DNA from 3 places in the Paenibacillus sp. 8b26 genome. Region 1 is predicted to be linked to each of the others. Evidence: riboswitches for the same ligand, from Rfam matches in the RefSeq annotation. Region 1 holds a riboswitch; each other region holds the start of a gene.
The links. Region 1 has a riboswitch for cyclic di-GMP ahead of ACQ4MX_RS27715 (amino acid adenylation domain-containing protein). Riboswitches for the same ligand answer to the same signal wherever they lie in the genome.
Positions count from the first base shown of each region.

Region 2: linked by a shared signal. The riboswitch ahead of ACQ4MX_RS12680 (collagen binding domain-containing protein) and the one ahead of ACQ4MX_RS27715 (amino acid adenylation domain-containing protein) in region 1 are both predicted to bind cyclic di-GMP.
Region 3: linked by a shared signal. The riboswitch ahead of ACQ4MX_RS08040 (glycosyl hydrolase) and the one ahead of ACQ4MX_RS27715 (amino acid adenylation domain-containing protein) in region 1 are both predicted to bind cyclic di-GMP.

Region 1 covers NZ_CP192445.1:5,971,195-5,975,869, reverse strand. Annotated here, with positions in the region: gene ACQ4MX_RS27715 (amino acid adenylation domain-containing protein) at 1-2,314, opposite strand, end outside; cyclic di-GMP riboswitch class I at 2,446-2,535, opposite strand; gene ACQ4MX_RS27710 (aldo/keto reductase) at 3,309-4,319, opposite strand.
Region 2 covers NZ_CP192445.1:2,757,329-2,762,003, reverse strand. Annotated here, with positions in the region: gene ACQ4MX_RS12680 (collagen binding domain-containing protein) at 1-2,679, opposite strand, end outside; cyclic di-GMP riboswitch class I at 2,907-2,987, opposite strand; gene ACQ4MX_RS12675 (AraC family transcriptional regulator) at 3,040-3,921, opposite strand; gene ACQ4MX_RS12670 (hypothetical protein) at 4,448-4,591, opposite strand.
Region 3 covers NZ_CP192445.1:1,784,018-1,788,692, forward strand. Annotated here, with positions in the region: gene ACQ4MX_RS08035 (hypothetical protein) at 1-524, opposite strand, end outside; gene ACQ4MX_RS08040 (glycosyl hydrolase) at 574-2,199, opposite strand; cyclic di-GMP riboswitch class I at 2,180-2,260, opposite strand; gene ACQ4MX_RS08045 (sugar phosphate nucleotidyltransferase) at 2,414-3,790, opposite strand; gene ACQ4MX_RS08050 (hypothetical protein) at 3,938-4,093, opposite strand; gene ACQ4MX_RS08055 (UDP-glucose dehydrogenase family protein) at 4,395-4,675, opposite strand, start outside.

The DNA of each region.
Region 1 (4,675 bases):
GATACCCCATTTCCTCTTCCCGGTACATCCACGCGGTTGCAATTACACTCGATTCGCTCGGACCATAGGCGTTCATATACTCCACGCTGTCCTTCCACCGCATTACCAGCTCTTTGGTAATCGCTGATCCGCCTGTCACCAGTTTTTTCAGCGTCGGCAGCCTGTCCGGCTCAATCCCAGCCAGATAGGTAGGCGGCAACAGCGCAATCGTAATTTGGTTTTCGTTCATGAAGCGTGCAAATTCATTCAGATTATTAATAATATCTCGCGAAACCAGATACAGCGTTCCACCTCCCAGCAAAATCGTGAACATTTCCCAAACCGAGGCATCAAACGAACTGCTGGCAAATTGCAGCATCCGGTCCGATCCATCCACGCCCCATTGTTCCTGGAAGAAATGCTGGAGGTTGATGATTCCCCGGTGTTCTACCATGACCCCTTTGGGTTTCCCCGTAGATCCCGAGGTATAAATGATATAAGCCAAATCCTCCGGATTGTTAACAGGCTCCGGACTGGCACGGTCTAGCTCTATATACCTCAGGCTTTCGTCATCCAAGTCCATGATTGCCCCGTGGTAGGTGAGCTTGTCCCGGAGATGCTTTTGCGTCAGTACAATGGACGCGCCGCTGTCCTCCAGCATGTAGTGAATCCGTTCCTCCGGATAATTCGGATCTATCGGCAGGTAGGCGCCGCCCGCTTTGAGTGTTCCCAGGATGCCTATGACCATTTCCATGGAACGCTCCGCCATGATGGCGATGATATCGTTCGGCTTCACTCCACGCTCTCTCAAGACAATGGCCAGCCGATTCGCCTGCTCGTTCAGCTCCCGGTAGGTCAGCGTTTGCTCTCCCCAGACCAAAGCCAGGTGATCTGCTCTTTGCTCCGCTCGTTCCTCAAACAACCCGTGGATCGTTTGATCCTTCGGATATTCTACCTCTGTATGGTTAAAGCCGCGAACTAGCGTACTCCTTTCTTCCTCTGGCACGATTTCGATTTGCGAAATAAGAGTTTCACTTTGCTCCATGACTTGAGCAAACAAATATTCAAAGTGGGAGATAACGTTCCCAATGGGGATGAATCTTTCAAAAGCCTGTATCTGATAGTCAAAATTAACGGCTACATCCGCTTCACCTTCTTGTCCCCATATCAGGAGATTGAGTGCATTTCTTTCATGATGATGCGGCATACTTACAATCCGGCTTGCTGCGCCGATCAATGCTTCTCTCGTTTCCTGTTCTTCGAAAGAAAGCGATATATCAAACAGTTTGCCTTTCTCATTGCTATTCTCGTAAACCGCCCGGTAAATTTCACCGAAAGACATCTTCTGATGTCGATAGCATTGCATAAGCTCACGTCGGATGCTCTTAATCAGTTCTTTGAAGCTTATATCTTTCTCGGGGCTGATCCGCAGCGGCAGCACGTTGGCGAAATGTCCCATAGTCTGCTTATATTTCGCTTTGCTCCGATTAAAAACCGGGACGCCGATCACCATTTCGTTCCGATTGCAAATCTTGCTGAAATACAGGAACAGTATGCCTAAAAAATAATGGAACGACGAGCATCCTTCCTCCTTGCAAAATTCAATCATTTGATTATATAACGCCTTGTTTATCGTTAAGGTTCGTCGATCACTCCAAACGGAATCGCCGTCACCATCATCGATATCCATGCCTCTGCTCAGCAGAGGCTCGGGAATGGTCAGATATTTGTTCTGCCAGAACGCCCTGTCTTTTAAAAAGGCCGGAGAATTCAGATAATTCTGATTATCGGAAATAAAATCAGCATAGGAATAGACCGTTCTGTTCATTTCGCCAATTCCTTGCGCCAATTTATTGTAATTGTCAAACAGTTGACTGATTAAGAGAGCAAATCCCCAGCCATCGATCACCAAATGATGAACTTTAAGTAAAATGAAGTATGTGTTCGGAGCACCTTTCAACAAAACAAATTGAAAATAGAAGTCCTCTGGTTGAAAAGGTTTTAAAAATTCATTTTTCATCCAGTTGATGCAAAAAGAATTTGGATTTTCCTTCACCGAAAAATCATGAAACGGAACTTCATAGTCAGCTTCCGGCAAAAATGTTAAATAAGGCTCTCCCTTTTTATCAATAAAACGGGCACTCAGAGAATCATTTTGTCTGATTAACAACTGCATGGACTGCCTAATAATAGCTGTATTCAGGTTTCCTTTAACCTCAACATACCCACCGATATTGTAAATGGGCTTTTCAGGGTACATGCACTGTTCGAACCATATATCTTTCTGATAGGAACTTAACGGATACTCCTTGACACTTATTACGCTCGTTTGCATAAAATCCCCTCCTGTTGTTAATCATTTCATGCGTTCTACTCTGCAAGCCCAATCATTTCCCGCTGCAAATAAAAGAAGCCTGTTCCCATATAAAAAGCACAGGAACAGACAGCAGACTTCGCCCGGTTTCCTTCGGCAACCTGGCAATCATGGCTGTTTAATCCAGCTTTAGACCCATGGCTTTGTGTCCACCACTTTCGAGGTGATTACGATTAACGGGAAATAAATAAGTATATTTTTTTACATCTCTTGAACATGATCTTATGCTTCTTCCTCCTACATTCGGTAGGAGCTGACCTTGAATTTCCGAAACGTTTTACCTTTATGGATATTTACAATACGTTGTTAGATGCTGATTGATATATTAGAGCGAGCTACTAAATTCCTGTCGTCCGACAACTCCAGTTCAATTTACTTAATTCTCTCATCCCCCCCTCCCAAGATTCAAAGATACCAACCTGCACAACTTAGCCGCTTAGCTTTTTTTAAATGATGGATTTGTGATCCGCCTAGTATACACCTTAATATTGGTACATATATGAAATTAATAAAATTAATTGTATCATATGAAAAATATCTTATTTTGTCAATTAGTTCTAAGTTTTTAATATTTGTGTTTTCACATGCGATATTCTATGAGGTTACGACACAAATGACGTTCCAAAGCTTTTCTCGCATTCGATGTTTTGCCGAAAATAGCGACGTGAGTGTACACGAGAAGTGACTGACAGTTGGAGTGTAACTGCGGAGGATATATCCAAGGGCCAGTCATAGCACATAGTCACGCCGAAAAAAAGAATGTCCTTACAAGAAATGTCGCGCCTAACCTTTAGCAAGGAAGAAGCATGCCATTCTTCCGCCTGCGAACGAAGCATTAATGTCAACCAAGCGTCAAGGAGCGCACATGGACAATATCGTCCTAGTCATGGAGGTGTTAGACAGCGTACCGGCGAAGTTCATTTTCCAACGGAATATTCCACTATTTGAGCCATGATCACTTTGATTTCAGCACTTGGTTGGAAACGTGGCTGACCATCTCAATCTCACTGGCTGTCAAGGTAAACTGCATCGCCTTCACATTTTCCACAGCATGATGTACTTTTGAAGCCCCAGGTATCGCAAATACGTTCTCTCCGTGAGCGTTAATCAGCCAATTCAGGGCAATCTGCGTTGGCGTCACGTTATATTGTTGAGCCAGCTGTTCCAATGTTTCAATTAGTGGCTTCGATCTCCGCAGCCCCGAATCCCGGAATGCCGCCGTCCACTTGCGCGGACCCTTGATCGACTTGACCAGAGACGGATTATTATGGAATTTTCCACTTAAGATCCCCTGCATTAGCGGAGAGTATGCGATGATCGCCACGCCAAGCTCTTTTGCCGTGTCCAGAATTCCGTTCTGTTCGATTCTCCGGTCGAGTAGGCTGTATTTCACTTGATTCGAAACTAGGCGAAGGCCGTGTTCACGCAGCACACGATCGGCTTCACGTATTTGTTGCGCGGAAAAGTTGCTTACGCCCACATATTTAATCTTTCCTTGCCCAACCAGTTTAGCCATCGCATTCATTACGGCGCCAACCGAAGCAAAGGAGTAAGGCGAATGCACCTGGTAGAGGTGAATCGTCCGTTGATCCAAATGGCGAATACGTTCATCAATTGTTGCTGTGATACTGCCTGCGGTCCGAAAGGCCGGCCACCATTTCGTAGCGATATTCGCCTGTTCCGCGAGCGGTCCCCCGATCTCATTCAGCGTGCCGGCCAGTAGCTGCTCAGACTGTCCGCCACCGTATGCTTCGGCGGTATCAAACCAATTAACTCCACCTTCTAAACTGGTCTGAACGATTTGCCGTATATCCTCCCGCCGCAGCACTGGCCAGAATTTCCCGACTATCCCTTTTCCATTGCTAAACTGCCAACACCCAAGCCCCAGCGGTGACAGCTTTAAATCCGAGTTTCCCAGCTTACGTAATTGCAGTGAGCCTGCCACATTTACCGTTTTCTCTTCCACGATCCTTCCATCATCTCCCGTAAAAAAGTTTTCATGTGAAACGATTGCCTTCACGTTTTAAAGCACATAACACAACTTTTCTTCCTGGTTTGCACAGTCCGCTATGGAAAGTTTTTTGAACGCTATGCATAGAGTCTGCTTTATAAACTACCTAAAAAAATACTTTTGCATAACCCTTATTTGTTTTATCGGTTGAAAGCTTACAAATGTTTAATAAAATGTTATACAAGTATCTCTTATGGGGAATTTTGGTGTACGGAACATAAAAAAAGATGACTCCTGATGAATTCAGAAATCATCTGATGGCAGCTAGAAAAGGCCTTCTTTTTCAATCTGTCGAAAATCATACTCTGTAC
Region 2 (4,675 bases), 2.9 Mb from region 1:
GTCCTCAGCGTTGATGAAGGATTGATATTCAAGAATAAAGGCAGAGGAAATGTCCTTGGCGAAAGCAAGCTCAAAGGTTTGCTGACCTTGAGGGTCTGTCTTGATGCTCAGCTTGTAATCCAGATCCCGGACCAACTCGGTGCCTTTGCTGGTATTTCCGTTGGCGGCCATCACAGTGGAGTACAAATGAAAAGAGTCCTCAATTAAAATCTGATTGCTGCTGGGCTGATCCACAATTTTCGCGTTGGACACATGGGACTGTCCTTCGTTGATACGGATGCTCCAGTCGATCTTATTCCCATTTTGCGTACCGATCTTGGCGACATATTCTCCGCCATGAGGCACGTTAACCTGGGCCGTCCATTCGGAGACTATTTTTTGTCCGTCCAGTAGCTGGGCTTTGTTGTGAATTTCCTTTTCGATCAATTCTCCTTCCAGCGAGGTTTGAAAGGTGATCCAGTAAGGGGTCTGTATCTGATCCTTGAACTGGACACGCAGTTCATTACCATTGTGCTCGGAGGGAGGAATAATGGTGTATTGATCTGCCGGGATTTCAGCCCCTTTTTGTACGCCATCCCACCATCCCAGCAGGACCATATCGTACACTTTTACGGAGCCGGGCAATAGTTTTTGCCCTTGCAGCAAGGGATCTTTTACTTCCGCCTGGTTTAAAGTCTTGCGATTGTAATTGGCCTTGATGTCCCATGTGATGAGCTTGGAGGTGGGATTGTAGCTGCCTTGCTTGCTCCCGTTCCGTTGGGTCATATAGTCCGGCCAGATCGGGCATTCCACTTCAGCCGATGAAGTTTCCCCGTTCTCGTACTGATACTCTATAGTGGATTTGTTGCGAAACTCGGGCTTGGTCGGATCTGTTTTCCAGTCATTATTGTAGGTGGTTGTGTATTTGATCGTATAAGCTTCTTGAATGGTTTTATGAAAAACGACCGTAAATCCTTGTCTGTAATCCTGTGATAACGGAACTAGATCATAATCTACTGGGGCGTGCAGTACCTTGGTTCCGTCTATACTTTGGATTTTTAGGGTGTCCGGTAACAAGGCCAGGCCGCCATTAGGAAACACATCCTTGATGACAACATTTTTCATGTTGTAAAGATCAGTATTGATGGTAACGACCCAAGGTATGATTTTGGTGTTGTAATTGGGCGTGTCATAGACTTTAGTGATGACACCGCTTTTGATTACCGTAGACGCATCCTTTTCGACTCCATCGGAGGTTACGATATTTATAATTTTTTCATTTTCATAAACGCGATCTCTGGCTTGTGTCTGATACCGTATGGTGTAGGCTGAATCTACGTCAATGTTGAATTGAAGATCGAAGCCGTTACGGTCGGGAAAGCTACTGACAGGGATGGCGGTGTATGCCCAAGACGGGAGTTCTTCCAGTGTATTTCCCTTAAATACCTTCAGGGAGCCGGGCAGCCAGTTTTGGGTTCTGTTAAAACGATCTTTCAAGAAGGCTTTTTCCTTAGGAATCTTTTTCTCGCCAAAGTTATATTTTATAGCCCACGATATCGTTTGCGTGACAGCATCATATTTCTCCACTTCTTTGGACAAAAATGCACCACGTTCCACCTGCACGGTAGCGGTAGCAGAGACATTCTCTATAGCATCTCCTGAAAGAGTCGCGGTGTTGGAAAAACGGGTTTCGTCGCCAGTAATGCGTGTGAAGTATTGCACCTGATAGGCGCTGCTAATACTGTCGTCTTGAAAACGAATCACAAACCCGGTGCCCGCCTGATCCGCTTCGATCGTATATTTACTCTCATTCACGGGGTCCCGAACGACGGTCGTGCCGTCAATATTCACTTGCAAATGATATAGCCGGATGGAGTCTCTTACGAGCTCCAGCCCTGAAGGAGTCGGGTCTGTGATGAGGGCATGCTTTACGGTGTTTAGCTGTTTGTTCACATTAATGGTCCAGTCGATCCGGCTCGTGCCATCCGTTTTCCCTTGCTTGCTCAGGGTTGGCCCTGACGGCGGCTTGACATTCACGATGACCGTTTGGACCCCGCCTTTAATCGGAATCGCAATAATGATCTCCGTGCTGCCTTTTACTGTTTCTTTCGTGAACTCGGTCTTGATTTGCAGCTTGCCGCTGACATTGGAATGGTGCTCTACATAATCGTTGAAGGTCATAATGACCTTGCCTTGACGATCCACGGTGAAAGTACCTACGGTTCCGTCAGTGGACACTAATGGAGATGAGATATCGGTATAAATGGCAAACTGTTGCGGCAGTTGAAAGGTGAAGGTATCTCCTGCTTTATAGGTATTGTCGGGAAGCTCCCATTCATAGCCCAGTTGAATGGCTGCCCCGATGTCCAACTGGCTGCCCGGATTGTATACTGCGTCAATAACACGCCCTGTCTCATCCGTCAGGATCAGCTTGGTTAATATGCTCTCCTGGGTTGTTCCCTCCTGAGTTGTTGGGCCTACTGTTGCCTGCACGATGGGGGTTGTATCGGAAGGAGCCTCAATGGGCGGTTCAGGGTTTGGGATACCGTACACAGTATCCGTAACGGTCTGGGCAGAATCGGTTACGGCGCTTTCCGGTAGTTCCGGTACCGAAGTATCTGCGTAAGCCAGCGTTGCACTGAAAAAGCTCTGGACAATGAGCAATAACGCAATGATCATGATATTTATTTTTATTCTCATGTTTCAAGTAATTCTCCTATTCATCGTAATATGGCCATTCTTCGGCGGATATGGTTCTCCCCTTCCCCTCCTTCTTGTCCGAAATTAGTATATTCAGCATGCTAGGCTTACATGACTATCCCAACAGAAAAAAGCCCTGATCATAGCGATCAAGGCTTTTCTTCAAGAGTGGACATATGATGTTGTCGTGTATTTATGTAAAAAAGACATAATAAAAAGCTCGTTCAACCGGTAGCTGGCTGCCATCTTGGTAGGAAGGCCCTATAGTTTTGCGTCGCTGCCTTTCGACAGTTTTGCCGTTATCCTGAATAGCTTGTACGTCTATCGCTCTATCAAACTGGACTCTTGTGACATTTCCATTTATAGCTTGGAACGGTTACCCCATTTTTTGCGGAAGGAATGCGGTGTTTCTCCTATATGTTCTTTGAATAAGTTAATAAAATGGCTCGTATTAGGAATCCCTACGTACCGCGCGATATCTACAATGGATATGTCACTGGTTTTAAGCCAGCCCTGAGCGGCTGTGATACGAACATTAATGAGATAATCAATAGGAGAAAATCCGATCTGTTTTTTGAAATTTTTAGCCAAATTGAACTTGTTTAACTCGAACATGTCTGCCAGCGAATCCAGCGTAATTCGTTCACTATAAGATTGATCTAAAAATTGCTGGACCCGGCGTACTTCGCTGATAGTATCCGTATTCGCGTGCGGATACTCATAGGGATGCTGTAAAACGCATGTAAGCAATTCACCGATGAGTCTAGACGTCAGCAACTCAGAGGAGAGGCTTCTGTCAGACTGCCCGCATATCAGGGTATGCAGCTTGTTTAATACGATAGATGGATTGTGTAATGATATGACGGGCTTATTGTGCTTGGCAAATTGTTCGTAAAAATTCTCGATCAGGTTGCCGTACAGATATAAACTGATGAACTCCCAAGTTTCATGACCGCTGATACCATATTGCACATACTCCTCGCAATTGACAAAAAACAAATCATGAGGATTCAATATGTATTTCTTCTCGCGGTACTGCAATTCTCCTTTTCCAGACAACGTAAAGACGAGCAAAAAAGAGGTGAGCTCCTTACGTTCCATCCTAAAAGCAGATGTTTTTTGGAAATAGCCAATTTCCTGTATATATAAAAGGGATTGCTTGGCAAAAGCAGAAGGAGTACGTACAATAACGACTGGATCACCGTTCCAGAGACTCCCGTTGTTTTTTTGGTCTGTTGTCATATCCAATTCCTTTACAAAAAAGCAATTTTATTAAGCAGAGTATTGTGTGTTTACCAATATATAATGGCTGTTTACACATGATTTCCTATTTATAAAAGTTTATTTTATCACATCGTATATGTCCAGATAGCAAATAATATTTGTACAAATTATGGATGCTTTATTTCTCATGGGTATTTAACTTGATAATCCCTATGAAGAATGTGGATAATACTAAAAAAATCTGGGGATATCATGGGCTCAAGTCCTTTCTGGGGTGAATTGCAGGAATTGTGCAAAAAGGTATCTTATGCCCATTCCACTTCCCAGGGCACTTATCCTTTCGGTTTAAGAAATTTGGGACTTCATTCAGAGAAAATGGTTCATAGGACTTATCTCTAGGAAAATAATCTTGGGTCCAATGTTGTGATTTTGTTCACGAACATGTAGAGCCAAAAGACAGATAAATGCGGATATATGCATACAAAATTACGCAATAAGTGAGCCCTCTTCATTGCGCAATTTTGTATTCGTTATATAAACTACTTTAGGGAAAATGAACCAAGAAGTTGAAGTTGTCCCGGTCTGCTCCAGCGCGTTCGTTGCGGTTCAGCCCATCAATCTGGGCTAAGTCTTCCGCAGACAGCTCGAAATCAAACACGTTGCCGTTCTCAATAATTATGCCCAGCAAGCAAACACTTCCTCGAATGCGGCTAATGTCGATTCGTAGCCCTGCTGGTATTCCATATTTTGATAGTTCATGAAGAATCGGCTT
Region 3 (4,675 bases), 1.9 Mb from region 1:
AAATTATATGCACTGCCTGTGCCGGCAACCCCGGCAATCTGAATGATACCGGACAGCTGATGATTTGAAAATACAGCCATTTGGGGAACGGCTTTGCCCGCATCCAAAATCCGCACACGGAATATCATCCCGTTGGGAGGAACCTGATCCAGCTTGTACTGGAGTGACAGTTCAGGATTCATGGACGCATTTAAACCGGGAGGGATATCTCCACTGCTGAGCAATACCGGAGCCGTTGTACTCCCTGCTATGGACATCGCTGATGATGTTCCTTTTGCAGACGACTCGGTGGAGGCCACCGAAATATTGACATTGTCCTTACCGACCACACCTTTAAATTCTGCTGAAGAGTCATCCCGCTGACCGAACTTCCATACCGGACTGGCCGCCGCTACTTTAATTGTCTGAAGTTCTTCACTCTTTGGAGGCGTATGAATAAACCAGGCGATCAGCGCTATAGCTGCGACCCCCAGTAACCCGGCCAATACTACTATATACCTTTGGGTCAACCATTTTTTCATCATTGTGCTCCACCCTCTCTCCTCAAAATTTTTGGCGGGGAAAGAGTATATATCAAGGAAGAAACAAAGCGTTGCCGGGAATTACCGCTTTCGCTTCATGCTGACTTTCCCACATCAGACGTGCCATTGCGTCGCCTTTTTCATCATAATATTCAACTTTCAGATCTGCTATTTTGCCTGCTTGCAAGGTAATGCTGCCCTTGCGTTCAGTCCAGCTTTGTTTGAACCAGCTATCAATAATCAGCTTGCCGTCTATCCATACACGAATACCATCATCGGATATCGTGGTAAACGTATAGGTCTCACTGTATTGTGGCTTGATTTTGCCCGTCCAGCGGACCGAGAATTGATCAGCCTCCACCTTGGGATCAGGCGAGGCGGCGCGCCAGTTATAATCCAGCTTACTATCTGTGCGAACCAAAACAGCGGTGCCGTCCAGATTCATGCTGTTAAAATATTCACCCCGCAGCCCGTTCGCATAGACCATATCCGGAACGGAAGGCGGGGCTGGTTTGCTTACCACTGGTGGAGCCGGAGCCGAGCCGTTTTGCCCCGTATCCGGTACGGTCGGTGACTCCACCTCAGGTTGTTTCATCGCAGCCAACCCTTTTTTCACGTCATCCCGCGTCAAGCTCTTCGAATTATTCATATAATCCTGAATCTGATCCGTCGTGTTATTTTCGGTGAGCATCTTGCCCCAAGTCATGGAATACACCCATTTGGGCTGAGCCTGCATGACCTCGGGACTCGGCATCTCACCGTGTTCCCCAATGGCAATCGGCTTATTCCGTGCCAGTCCGAGCAGTCCTTCGTAATGGCTTTGCTTAAAATCATTGTTGTAAATGTCTACAGCCAAGATATCCACCTTGTCATCCCCCGGATATTTCGGGGTATATGGGACGGTGTACGAACTAGGCGCATTCGGACTCCATACCCACAGCAGATTGTTCAGTTGATGCGTGTTTACAAAACGGTCATACATGATATTCCATAGCTGATTGAAATTGTTCTTGTTTCCCCACCAGAACCAGTCGCCGTTCATTTCGTGGTAAGGTCTCCATAATACCGGAACACCCGCATCACGAAGCTGCTTTAACGATATAGCGACCTTATCCAGATCGGCAATGAGAAGATTATACTGCGTAGTGCCCGGCGTCACGTATTTATTGAACTCCGCCTGGCTTATTTTCGCCTGCACATTGGCCCAAGTCAGTGGCCTGCCCGGCAACGGTTCATGATAAGTCATCGTAACTATGCCGCCATCTCTACTCCAACGTATAGCGCTATCGACGAGATTTTTACGTTGTGCTGCCTCCGTAGCGGCGGACTGGCCGGAGATGGCTCCCATCTCGTAGCCATGTACACCAGCATACGCCTTACTGATTTTTTGGACCTTGTTGCTTAATTCATCCGGACTTTCCAAATAATCATGTTGACCTGTGACCATTTTTTTCCCCGAGATGCTGATCAAATAGCTGTATAGTTCACGGGCCTCAGCAGAAGCGTCCGAATTAACAGGCTGTAATGTGGCAGCATTCGCCACGGACAAAGATTCACCAAAGCCGACGGGCAACAAAGAAAAAAGCATAACAACGGGGAGTACACTGCGTATCCATCGATTCACAGGGGTAAAATAGGGGCTCACTCTCGCTCTTCCTTTCGGTAGCCAGGCTGCCATCCTTACGGAAGGCCCTTTAGCTTTGCGTACCTGCCTTTCAACAGGGCTGCGTTTATCGTGGAAGGAGTTTGGATTCCTTCTTATCCCTAAGTATCGACTTTTTTTTACCAAAATTTAATAGGTCATGTTCATGAGTTTACAGATTTTCGTGTATTTTCGACAGTTTGGGCTAAATAACTTCATAAATGAGTCTTTTTTCATCTTTACGAAATATTTATGAAATAAACTTGTGACGGGAAATTTCATCCCAATCCATGCAAAAGCGGACAATATCCTCTTCAACCAGCTCAGAACCTGTCTGCACCTCGATTAATTCCACATCAGTCACGGCCAAAATGCTATGCTTCGTCCCTTCAGGAATGCGAACCACATCACCAGCCTTCACCTTGTGCAGCTTTTCATTCAAAATAATTTCCGCTTCACCGCTAATGATGGTCCAAATTTCACTCCGTTTGAAATGAAGTTGGTAGCTGATATTTTTGCCTTGCAGCACACGGATTCGCTTAGTCAATACCTCATTGCCCTCTTCATACTTTACATAATCCACTACCCGATAATGTCCCCAACGGCGCTCTTCGTACATTGGTCGCTGATTATGTGCTTTGAGCACTTCCTTGATGCGCGGACTTTCTGCCTTATTAGTCACAAGGATGCCATCCGGGCTGGCAGCTACGATCAGATCATTCGTTCCAATAATCGCCACGGGAATATCCAGTTCATTGATGAGGCTCGTATTGACACAATCCTCTGTTACTACACCTCTGCCCACTTGCTGATGGGACATTTCTTCCGTCAAGGTGTTCCAGGTACCCAAGTCCTTCCAGAAGCCATCATACGGAAGAACAACGATATCCTTTTCCTTCTCAACTACCGCGTAGTCAAAGCTGATTTTTTCCAGAGAAGAATATTGCTTTTGCATTTCTTCATAGTTCAGCGGCAATCCTTTGGATGCCAAGATATCAAGCAAATAACCTAATTTGAATGCAAAAACCCCGCAGTTCCATAGAGCATTGCGTTCAATCAGACGCTCCGCCTGCTCTCGGTCGGGTTTCTCTTGAAAATGGCTCACTTCACGGTAGCCTGTGCTACCTTGTGTAGCATCGTTTTTCGGTATAATGTAACCGTATTTCTCAGAAGGATAAGAAGGGACAACCCCAATTAACGCAAGCTTGCCTTCACTCTCCTGAAGGGTATGCTCCAACTGGGCGACGGTAGCAAAGAAAGCATCCTCTACATAGGGGTCTACCGGCAATATAGCAACAATTTCATCGGGCGAAACACCAACGATGGAATATAGATAGGTCGCTGTCAACGCAATGGCGGGAAAGGTATCTCTTCGTTCCGGCTCAACAATGATACGCGTATCCTGCCCAACCTGACTCTGAATCATTTCGACCTGCGCTCTCCCTGTTGCAATGAACGAGGATTCAGACAAGCCGTTATCCCCCAGTTGTCTCCACACCCGTTGCACCATCGACTCCGAATTTCCCTCCGGACTCTCCAGCACCTTCAAAAATTGTTTGGAACGGGAATCGTTGGACAAAGGCCATAATCTTTTACCGGAACCACCAGACAAAAGTACGAGCTTCATAACTCTCCACTTCCTCTCTATAATTTGGGTAGGTGATCGGATGGAGCACGGTTGAGTAGCCCGCTACGGGATGGATTTGATCTTACGATCGCTGTTGTCGTGGGATTCTTCGGATTGAATAAGACATCCAGAGGTAAGAATCCCACGTCAAAGGCGACCGCTCCGCTTCTCCAGATTCAAATCCATCCCTGCGCTACTCAAATATGCATCATGCCGATCATACCTTTTATTGCAAAAGGCACGACCGGACGATTCATGTCCGGTCAGCCTGTAAAGACGCTCACGCGCTCGGCGCAGCCGCATGGCGCTTTGATCCGAAGGAGCGGCTTCACTGAGCCGCTCCTTCGGATACGCCCTTCCTACCTCCCCCCATAAGGTGGGAGGTTAAAAATTGTGACTCCATGCGGTAAAAGCAGCGGAGCGGGCAGAATTGTTCTGAAGAAGCGTCAGCGTTTGCCTTTATCCCCGGATTTTAACCTTTGAATGTTTTATACAATCAAGAAAATCCGGGGGTAACAGCAATCGGAAGAACAATCTGCACGCGTAGCGCCTCCAACACCACCACAGTCACTTTTTAATGTTTCACTTTTAAATCCATCACTTTTTAAGCTTCCACCTTGTCTCTGTTCCACCCACTCATCCGCGGACGACCCACAGAGTAGTATTCCAGCCCGGAGCCTTGAATCTGCTCCTCAGTAAATACGTTACGACCGTCAATCAGGACTGGCTTGTGCAAAATGGAAGACAATTGCACGAGATTGACGTTCTTGAACTCTTCCCAATCGGTCAGCAGGCAGACCGCGTCGCTTCCTTCGGCGGCTTGCTGCGGGGAGGAGCACCATACAATATTCGGGTGATCCACGCGCTCCTTGAATTTTTCCATCG